Regions from separate parts of the uncultured Porticoccus sp. genome, predicted to be linked through region 2. Evidence: riboswitches for the same ligand, from Rfam matches in the RefSeq annotation. Region 2 holds a riboswitch; the other holds the start of a gene.
The links. Region 2 has a riboswitch for thiamine pyrophosphate ahead of AACZ64_RS08870 (TonB-dependent receptor). Riboswitches for the same ligand answer to the same signal wherever they lie in the genome.

Region 1 (5,075 bases), on a different contig from region 2:
TGTCAGCAGGAACCCGGCTATCACCGCCATGGCGTAGCCATAGATCATCTCATGAGCATGCCAGGTGATCGGGGCCAATTCATTCAAGGGAGAGAGTATTTGCAACGGAAAAATCGCCGCCCAGATCGACATGGACAGCACCGCAAACAGGGCCGCACCCATAAAGAAAGGCCGGAAACCCAGGTTAAGCCATGCCGGCGAATGACTTGATTGAGGCTCTTGTATTTCGGTCATCCTGATTCCCGTTAACCACCTGTGGCATTCATAAAACGCAATACTTGCGGTTTGTCATCATGGTAAAAATAGTGTCGTTCCGGCTTCAATGCCATTGCATTGACAATAGCATTCTGCAAAGCGGGCATGTCTTGGGGATAACGGCGTATCACCGCACGCAGATCCACCGAGTGTTCATTACCGAGACACAGTAATAACCGGCCTTCGCAGGTAACCCGAACCCGGTTGCAACTGTCGCAAAAATTGTGGCTGTGGGGAGAAATAAAACCAATGCGACTGGTGCTGCCGGCAATGCGGTAGTAACGGGACGGCCCGGCAGTGCTCTCGGTGCTGGCCAACAGTGGATAATAATCACCGATTCGCTGCCGGATTTCCTCACTGGTGACCAGCCCGCCCTGCCGATCGCGACAGCCGACATCGCCCAGCGGCATTTCCTCAATAAAGCTGATATCCAGACTCCGCGCCAGGGCAAACTCCACCAGCGCGACCACCTCGTCATCGTTCTGACCGCGCACGATCACGCTGTTCAATTTGATGCGCTCGATACCGGCCTGCTGCGCCGCCTCAATGCTAGACAATACTTGCGGCAGTTTACCGGTGCGGGTAATGGCACTGAAACGCTCAGGATGCAACGAATCAAGACTGATATTTATACGCCGCACACCGGCGGCTGCCAGTGCCGGGGCGGTGTTGCGCAACTGGGAGCCATTGGTGGTGAGCGTCAATTCATCCAACCCGCGCAGCGAGCCCAGGTTGCCGATCAACGACATGACGTTTTTGCGCACCAGCGGCTCTCCCCCGGTCAGACGGATACGCTTGACTCCCAGGGATACAAAAGCCTGTCCCAGGAAAGCCATCTCTTCCAGCGTGAGCAGTTGCTGGCGCGGCAGAAACCGCATGTCCTCCGCCATACAATAGACGCAACGAAAATCACAGCGATCGGTCACCGACAGACGCAGGTAGTCAACAACGCGACCAAAACGATCCTCCAGAACGGCCTGGGGTTCACTCTGCATAGCTGGTGCTCCACAACTGCTTCAGTGTAAATACGTGTTTTCTTCCGGTGATCTCTAGTTTAGGAATCGACAGCCTCGATTCGTTGATCGAAGTCAAACTTACCCATGTAATTAGCTGTTAACTTGCCACAGGAAGGAAAAAAATTCCTTCAAATTCATTAAGTTAATACCAAGGTATCATTCACCATACCACTTTGGTAGCGGCTTCAGGAAACGACCTGAATTGGGGATTAGATCATGAAAAAAGCTGTTGCAACAAAATCAAAAGTGGCCTTCGCCACCGCCATTATGATGGTGGCAGTGGGAATGGCTGGCACGGCATCTGCCACTGCCGAAGAAGTCACCAGTTTGTCCGAAATCTTTACCAAGGGTGATATCAACCTGTCCTTCCGCTACCGCTATGAGTACGTGGATCAGGATGTCGATACCCTGAATGTCGCCAAGGCGTCCACCCTGAAATCCCGCCTGACCCTGACCTCCGCCAGCTTTCATGGCTTTTCGGGGCTGCTCGAGGTCGATGACGTCGCCCAGATTGGCAGCGAAAGCTATGCCACGCCGTCCAATGGCAAGGCCTCACAATATCCCATCGTCGCCGACCCGGACGGCACCGATATCAACCAGGCTTTCCTGAAATACAAGAATGACTACTTTGCCGGTACCGCCGGTCGCCAACGCATCAACCATGCCGGCCAGCGTTTTGTCGGCGGGGTGGGCTGGCGCCAGAATGAACAGACCTACGACGCCTTGCGCCTGGAACTACCCGTCGGACCGATCAAGTTGGACTACAGCTACATCTGGGACGTCAACCGGGTGTTCGGACCTGATACTGGCGGCGCTCAGCCCCGTCGTTTTGACTCCGACTCCCACGCCCTGTACCTGTCCTACTCGCCCGCGGCGGGACACAACATCGGCGTCTACGCCTACCTGCTGGACTTTGACAACCGGGTGGAAAACGTCACCGGCAACTCTTCCCAGACCTACGGTGTGGAATATAACGGCGCCTTTGGTCCGATCACCGTCGCCGCAGCGGCTGCATCCCAGACCGATTACGGTGACAATGCCACCGACTACGACGCCGAGTACTACCTGGTGGAACTGGGCACCAAAGTCAAGGGTGTTGGCCTGGGTATAGGTTACGAACTGCTGGGCAGCGATGACGGTAAGAAAGCCTTCAGCACCCCGCTGGCCACCCTGCACAAATTCCAGGGCTGGGCGGACATGTTCCTGGTCACCCCCAACGACGGTATTGAAGATCTGTATTTCAAGGTGACCAGCAGTGTGGCAGGCGTGTCCCTCGCCGCTTTCTACCACGACTTCAATGCCGACGAGGGCAGCGCTGATTACGGTGAAGAATTTGACATCGTCGCCACCTACCCGATCAACAGGAACCTGTCGGTGGAGCTGAAATACGCCATGTACAATGCTGACGAGTTTGCGGTGGATACCGAGAAAGTCTGGTTTACCGTCAACTACACATTCTGATCGAATGTCAGCCTGAACGACACGTTGGACTGGCGAGTATTTGACCGGAAAGTGCCCCGGGGTCGAGGTATCAGCGTCGACCCCGGGTTATCTTTACTGACAGCGACTTTCCCCAAGGGAAAACTACTCCGCTGCTCACCGCCACAGCCGGGAATACGCTTGTTCAAAGTGTCCTCAGATTGCGTATAATGATCCATTACATGCTCTTGGGGTGCCGCAAGGCTGAGATGCTGTTTTTCCCGGAAGGGAGACAGCGAACCCATTGAACCTGATCCGGTTAGTATCGGCGTAGGGATGGGCTCTCAATTACAGCAATGCCAATCTCTCTATGCCTCACAATTCATTCATTCCTGTGAGGAGCAACCATGAATTCAAAAACACCTGTGCAACCTGCCGCCAGGAACTTCATTACCCGTGAACCGCTGCCCGCCAGCCGAAAAATCTATCTGAGTCCCGAGGGCCACCCCGACGTAAAGGTACCCGTTCGGGAAATCGGCCTCACCGATGGTACTGCGGTAACGGTCTACGACACCTCCGGCCCCTACACTGACCCGGACGTGGATATCGACGTCCACAAGGGTCTGCCGGACCTGCGCAGCGCCTGGATCGAGGCCCGCGGCGATACCGAGTTCTATGAAGGGCGCGAGATCACGCCCATCGACAACGGCCACGAGGGACAGGACAAAGCCTTCAAATTCTATAATGAAGCGCTGCAGCGTCAGCCCCGCCGCGCCAAAGCCGGAGGCAACGTCACCCAGATACACTATGCGCGACAGGGCATCGTCACCCCGGAGATGGAATATATCGCCCTGCGCGAGAATCAGGCCCGGGAGGCGCTGAACAACGAATTCACCACCGAGGAACGCAACAAGCGCCTCGCCGGCAACGCCATGGGCGCCAACCTGCAGCCCATTACCCCGGAATTCGTCAGAAAAGAAGTGGCCGAGGGCCGGGCCATCATCCCCGCCAATATCAACCACCCGGAGTTGGAGCCGATGATTATCGGTCGCAACTTCCTGGTGAAGATCAACGCCAATATCGGCAACTCCGCCCTCACCTCGAATATCGAAGAGGAAGTGGAAAAGCTGGTGTGGTCCACCCGCTGGGGCGGCGACACGGTGATGGACCTGTCCACCGGCAAGCACATCCACGCCACCCGCGACTACATCGTCCGCAACTCGCCGGTACCCATCGGTACCGTGCCGATTTACCAGGCCCTGGAAAAGGTCAACGGCGTCGCCGAAGACCTCACCTGGGAGGTATTTCGGGACACCCTGATCGAGCAGGCGGAACAGGGGGTGGACTACTTCACCATCCACGCCGGGGTGCTGCTGCGCTACGTGCCACTGACCGCCGATCGGGTTACCGGCATCGTCTCCCGCGGCGGCTCCATCATGGCCAAGTGGTGTATCGCCCACCACCAGGAGAGTTTCCTCTACACCCATTTCGAGGACATCTGCGAGATCATGAAGGCCTACGATGTCAGCTTCTCCCTGGGTGACGGGCTGCGCCCCGGATGCCTGGCGGACGCCAACGACGAGGCCCAGTTCGGCGAACTGAAAACCCTCGGCGAGCTGACCCAGATCGCCTGGAAGCACGATGTGCAGGTGATGATCGAGGGGCCCGGTCACGTGCCCATGCACATGATCAAGGAAAACATGGACATGCAGTTGGAACACTGCCACGAGGCGCCGTTCTACACCCTGGGGCCACTGACCGTGGACATCTCCCCCGGCTACGACCACTTCTCCAGCGGTATCGGCGCCGCCATGATCGGCTGGTTCGGCTGCGCCATGCTCTGCTACGTGACCCCCAAGGAACATTTGGGCCTACCCAACCGGGAAGACGTCAAGGAAGGCATCATCACCTACAAGATCGCCGCCCACGCCGCCGACATCGCCAAGGGCCATCCCGGCGCCCGCTACCGGGACGACATGATCTCCAAGGCACGTTTCGAATTTCGCTGGGAGGACCAGTTCAACCTCAGCCTCGATCCGGAGCGGGCACTGGCGTTTCACGACGAAACCCTGCCCAAGGACTCCGCCAAGGTGGCCCACTTCTGTTCCATGTGCGGACCCAAATTCTGCTCCATGAAGATCAGTCAGGACGTGCGCGACTACGCAGCGGCTGAACAGGGTATGCGGGAGAAATCCGAGGAATTTCGTGCGAAAGGCGGCGACATCTACATCCAGGTGCGGGAGGACTGAGGCCGGTGCAAGACACAACCGCCCTTTTCTTGCCCCCCAGGGGAAATAACCCATGCAGATAGCCATTGTCGGCGCCGGCATTATGGGTCGGGTACTCGCCTGGCAGTTAAGCCAGCGCGGGCACCGGCTCAGCATC
Region 2 (5,075 bases):
ATCCCATACTCGTCCGTCGACAAATTCCGTTACCAGCACCTCGCCGGTCACATAAAGCAGCTTTGGCACATAGCCGGTGGGCTGCAACAGGCGAAGCAGAGCCTCCTCCCTTTGGCGGTCAATTCCCAGCGCCTTGCTGTGCGGTGTATTGACTCTCACTACGGCTCGCCTGGAGCCACTTTCCACCAGAAAAGACAGATTGGTCATGCCGCCGGACAGGGGTTCAACCAGAGACGGTTTACCTGGCAGACAGACTTCCCAGCGCCGCCATTCAGATAACGTCTGGTGCAGCAAACTCTTGCCGTCGCTCAGTGATTGGCTGTTCAAGGTAATGTTTTCTCCAGCGGATAAAACCGAGCACGACCAGCACCAGATAAACAGCAAACAAGCCGGCCGTGAGGTAAAGTTCACGATCCAGATAAAGGTAAATTGATGCCCCGTCGACGACAATCCAGTAGAGCCAGTTTTCCAGAATTTTGCGGGCCACCATCACCGTAGTCAGCACCCCGCCCCAGGTAGTGAAGGAGTCCAGATAAGGCAAGTGGGCATCGGTGTGTTGGGACAGCAGGTGACCAGACACGGCAGAAGCCAGTACAACAGCGAGCAACGCATACAAGTGTTGCGTTAGCCCCCAGCGGGATATCCTGACGCCGCGGTGCTCGACACCACCGCGACGCCACTGATACCACCCATAAACCGCCATCACCAGATAATAGACGTGCAGCAACGAGCCCATGTAAAGACTGACACCGCCAAACACCCAGATATAAATAGCCGTGCCAAAAAAGGCACAGAACCAGCACAGGCTGTTCTCTCGCATAGCCAGCACGAGATAGGCCAATGAAAAAACCACCGCCAGTGCTTCCAGGCTCAACCAATCCGACATTCAGAGTGCCTCATAGCCGGGAATTACCTTGAGTACATAAATCGCCATCCCGAACTCCTTACGGCAGGCGGCGATGGTATCTTGAACCGCCTGCATGGCCGTCTGGTATTCACCCTGCACCACCGTACTGGTGGGGAAGGTCTGCACCTCAAGCCCCGGATAGCAGTTAATCTTCTCAATAAACCCCTTGATCGGCGGAATAAAGTCCTCCCGGTTAGGATACATACTGACATCAATGGTCACCTGCATATGATAAATCTCCTTGGGGTAATGCCCTTAAAAGCGGTATTTGGCGGTGGCGCCAACAATGCGCGGCTCACCATACTGATAATAGGGTTCAGTCTGATAAAAATTGCGGGGGTCATTGCCGAAGCCACCAAAACCGCGAACAATCACATCCCGGTCTGTCAGATTACGTCCCCACAGCATGAAATCCCACTGTTGCACCCGGTACTCAAGCCGGGCATTGAACAGCTCGTAGCGATTTGACCTGGCGTTGTGACGCGGCGACAAATAGAACTGCTGCTTGCCTTCCATTTCCAGTGCTGCCGACATCTGTCCGGTTAAGGCCACCTCGACCCCCAGGGAAAACTGGTAGGAAGGCGCATGTGCCTGCTCCCGACCATCGAGATCGACCGCTACATTGTTTTCCGGATCGGCATCCACATGGCTCAAGCTTTCAAAATCCTGATAGGTAGCACGGAGCAGGCCAAGACTGCCGTAGACCTGAACATCGTCCATCGCTAACCAGTCAAACATCAGCTCAAGACCATAATTACGACCTTTGGACGCATTATCAAAGGTGTCAATAAAACTGCAGGGGCACAGATCACCGGTAATCGGCTTGACCAATGATTGCTTGACCTGCATATCCCGTCGCATTTGGTAAAACAGTGCCAGATTAACCTGCAGGGTGCGATCCAGCCAGTCACCCTTGATGCCGGTTTCGACATTCCACATATATTCGGTATCAAAATCCCGGGCATCGGAGTCCAGCTCAGGGTTACTGTTGACCCCACCGGCCTTGTACCCGCGCGAGACCAGACCATAGAGCAGGGTTTCCGGACTCAGACCGAACTCCAGAGCCAGACGACCTCCCCAGAGCCTTTCACTGGTATCGTGACGAACTCCCTCGCTGTCCAGATAATCGGCACGGCGAAACTCGATTCGTGCGCCGCTGACCAGCTTTAAACGGTCACTGAGTCGGGTGTCCAGCTGACCGTAGACAGCCCGATTGCGGGTATCAAAATCGCTGGTGAAGTCACCGTCAGCATAGGTGTATTGTCGCAGTAGCGACTCATTCTGCCTGCGGTAATAAATACCCAGCACCCAGTCGCTGGCACCATTAAACAGGCGACCCGCTTCATTGGAAATCAACTTCAGATCCAGAGTGCCGTTATAGCGGCTGCGCTGGTAGCGATCAAAAGAGGAATAGGCCCAACCCTCGCAAGGCTGGTCATCACAGATAGCCGCAAAGCTCCAGTCCTCGTCATAACTGTATTCCAGGTTGGTATCGGCATAACTGACCAATCCGACCACATCAAATTGCTCAGTGGCTTGCCAGATACTCTCAACCGCAAAGGCCGTGGATTCCTGACGGTCGTGACCCGGCTGATCGGAGAGCGTATTGCGGGTGTTGTCCAGCGAAAAGGCATCGTAGCCATTGTCGGCGTCCACGTAGAAACCGGTGAAATTCAGCTGTAACCGATCGCTGGCTTGCCATTGCAACTTGCCCCGGGCAGTGAGCTCGTCAATGTTACTGGTATCCTTGCGATTGAGAAATTCGTTATCGATATAGCCGTCACTGCGATGGCCCTGCACGGCCAGACGGTAACCCAGATTATCGGCAATCGGGCCACTCAATACCGCGCTGGTGGTGCGGGTTTCATACTCGGCAATGGAGGTTTCAATGTGACCTTCAAAAATGTCAGTGGGGTTATTGGATGTCATATTGATCAAACCCGCCAGTGCGTTGGCGCCGTAGAGCGTACCCTGGGGACCGCGCAACACTTCAACCTGACGCAAGTCGAGGGTTGTTGCCGCACCGCCGATACCACTGAAATCGATCCCGTCAATCAACAAACCCACCGAGGGGTTCAGCGGCTCGATAAACTGACTGCGCTCCCCGATACCACGGATCTGGATAAACTTGCCGCGCGATGCACCGCTGGAAAAGTTCACATTCGGAACCAGATTCAGGAGCTGGTCCAGGTGACGGGCCTGACGGCGTTCAATCTGCTGACTGTCGAGAACGGAGACACTGTTGCCGGTATCCAGCAAGGATACGTCACGAAACTCGGCAGTCACCACGACTTCCTGAATCGTTTCAGCGGGTAGCGTTGGTGTGGGGGTCTCGGCTGCTGTGCCCTCGGAATTCTCGAGCTCTGTGGCAAGCACACCGCCGGAAAGGAGGCAGGCAAATACCAGCCATTGCATTTTTCGAAAAAGGTCTATCATCATGAGCCCCATTAACACTGTTAAAGAGACCCGGATATGGAAGGAGTGAACGGTGGTTTTGCGTCCTATCCCTACGCCGGTACTATCCGGATCAGGTTCAAAGGGTTCATCCGAAGATGTCTCAGGCTTACGCCGCCCCTTAGGAATAAACACCTGCTGTGTGCAGGTGAGATTGGGAGTTTACGCGAATCAATCACCAACTCAATGGCTGTATTTAAATAATTTTGGAATAACGAATTTCCGGCTCGGATTTGTTGATATAGGCATCAAAAGTCATGCAGATGCGGCGAATCAACAGTCGTCCCACCGGGGTTACCCGGAGGCTATCCGGGTTGAGAACCACCAAGCCGTCGTCCATCATCGACCGCAGCTGAATCAACTCTGCCGCAAAGTAGTCGGCAAACACAACGCCAAATTGTTGCTCGATGTCAGAAAAATTCAACTCAAAATGGCAAATCAACTGCTTGATCACCATCTGGCGCAGCAGGTCATCAGGGCTCAGCTCAAATCCCCGTGCCACCGGCAGATGACCGCTGTCGATGGCAATCTGGTAATCCTCGATCTGCTTGTGATTCTGGGCAAACACATTGTCTATGGCACTGATAGCGGACACGCCAAAGGCCACCAGATCAGAGCCGCCGTGGGTGGAGTAACCCTGGAAATTGCGCTGCAACACACCGTTGCGCTGGGCCACTGCCAGCTCGTCGTCCGGGTGGGCAAAATGGTCCATGCCAATGTAAACGTAACCGGCATTAAGCAACACCTGAGTCATCCGCTCCATCATCAACAACTTTTCGGACGCGCTGGGCAGTGCGCTTTCGTCGATTTGTCTCTGCACCTTGAACAGATGGGGTAAATGGGCGTAATTGAAAACTGATAGGCGGTCCGGGCCGAGGTCAATGATGCTGTCCAGGGTGTGCCTGAAAGTATCCCAACTCTGGTGGGGCAAACCGTAGATCAGGTCCATGCTGATGGAATGGAAACCTTCGGCGCGGCCCGCCTCCACTAGCGCACGCACCTCCTCCACAGAATTGAAACGGTTGACCGCCTGCTGCACGGTGGGATCGAAATCCTGAACCCCCATACTGAGGCGGTTAAATCCCAAATCCCGCAGACAGCTGATCGTACTGACGGCCATATCACCAGGATGAATCTCTATCGAATACTCGCCACTGTCGTCATCCAACAGGTTGAAATGTTTGCGGGTGGCGGCCATCAACAGGCGTTTTTCATCATCACTGATGTAAGTGGGTGTACCGCCACCCCAATGCAGCTGATGGACTGGCCGGGAACGGTCAAACAGTGCCCCCTGACAAGCCACCTCGGTGATCAGCCTTTCCAGATACGGCATGGCACGCTTGCGATTGGCCGTGATGATTTTGTTGCAGGCACAGTAATAACAGACCGTGCTGCAGAAGGGCAGATGAAAATACAGGGACAGAGGACGACCCGCTGCATTACTGCGCTCAATCGCGAGACACAGTGCTGCCTCGCCAAAGCCTTCGTGGAATTGTGGCGCCGTGGGGTAAGACGTGTAGCGGGGGCCGGACAGGTCGTAACGCTCGATCAGCGGACGATCCCAGATGGCCGTATTTTCAGAAATCACGGTGACAAAAACCTGTTGAGGAAAAAACGAATCCTAGCAGCGGTTCACCTACAGCTCGTTGATGTCGATCAACCCACTCGATCAAGCTCAAGCCACAGTCCCGCCCACCAAGAGGGTTACCCTGAT

Region 1: linked by a shared signal. The riboswitch ahead of thiC (phosphomethylpyrimidine synthase ThiC) and the one ahead of AACZ64_RS08870 (TonB-dependent receptor) in region 2 are both predicted to bind thiamine pyrophosphate.

What each region holds. Positions count from the first base shown of each region.
Region 1 covers NZ_CAXBHS010000013.1:99,400-104,474, reverse strand. Annotated here, with positions in the region: gene AACZ64_RS12025 (NnrS family protein) at 1-234, opposite strand, end outside; gene moaA (GTP 3',8-cyclase MoaA) at 246-1,250, opposite strand; gene AACZ64_RS12015 (alginate export family protein) at 1,488-2,732, shown strand; TPP riboswitch at 2,930-3,044, shown strand; gene thiC (phosphomethylpyrimidine synthase ThiC) at 3,098-4,939, shown strand; gene thiO (glycine oxidase ThiO) at 4,992-5,075, shown strand, end outside.
Region 2 covers NZ_CAXBHS010000008.1:85,440-90,514, reverse strand. Annotated here, with positions in the region: gene AACZ64_RS08885 (choline/ethanolamine kinase family protein) at 1-327, opposite strand, end outside; gene pnuC (nicotinamide riboside transporter PnuC) at 272-886, opposite strand; gene AACZ64_RS08875 (hypothetical protein) at 887-1,135, opposite strand; gene AACZ64_RS08870 (TonB-dependent receptor) at 1,163-3,343, opposite strand; TPP riboswitch at 3,395-3,493, opposite strand; gene hemN (oxygen-independent coproporphyrinogen III oxidase) at 3,558-4,949, opposite strand.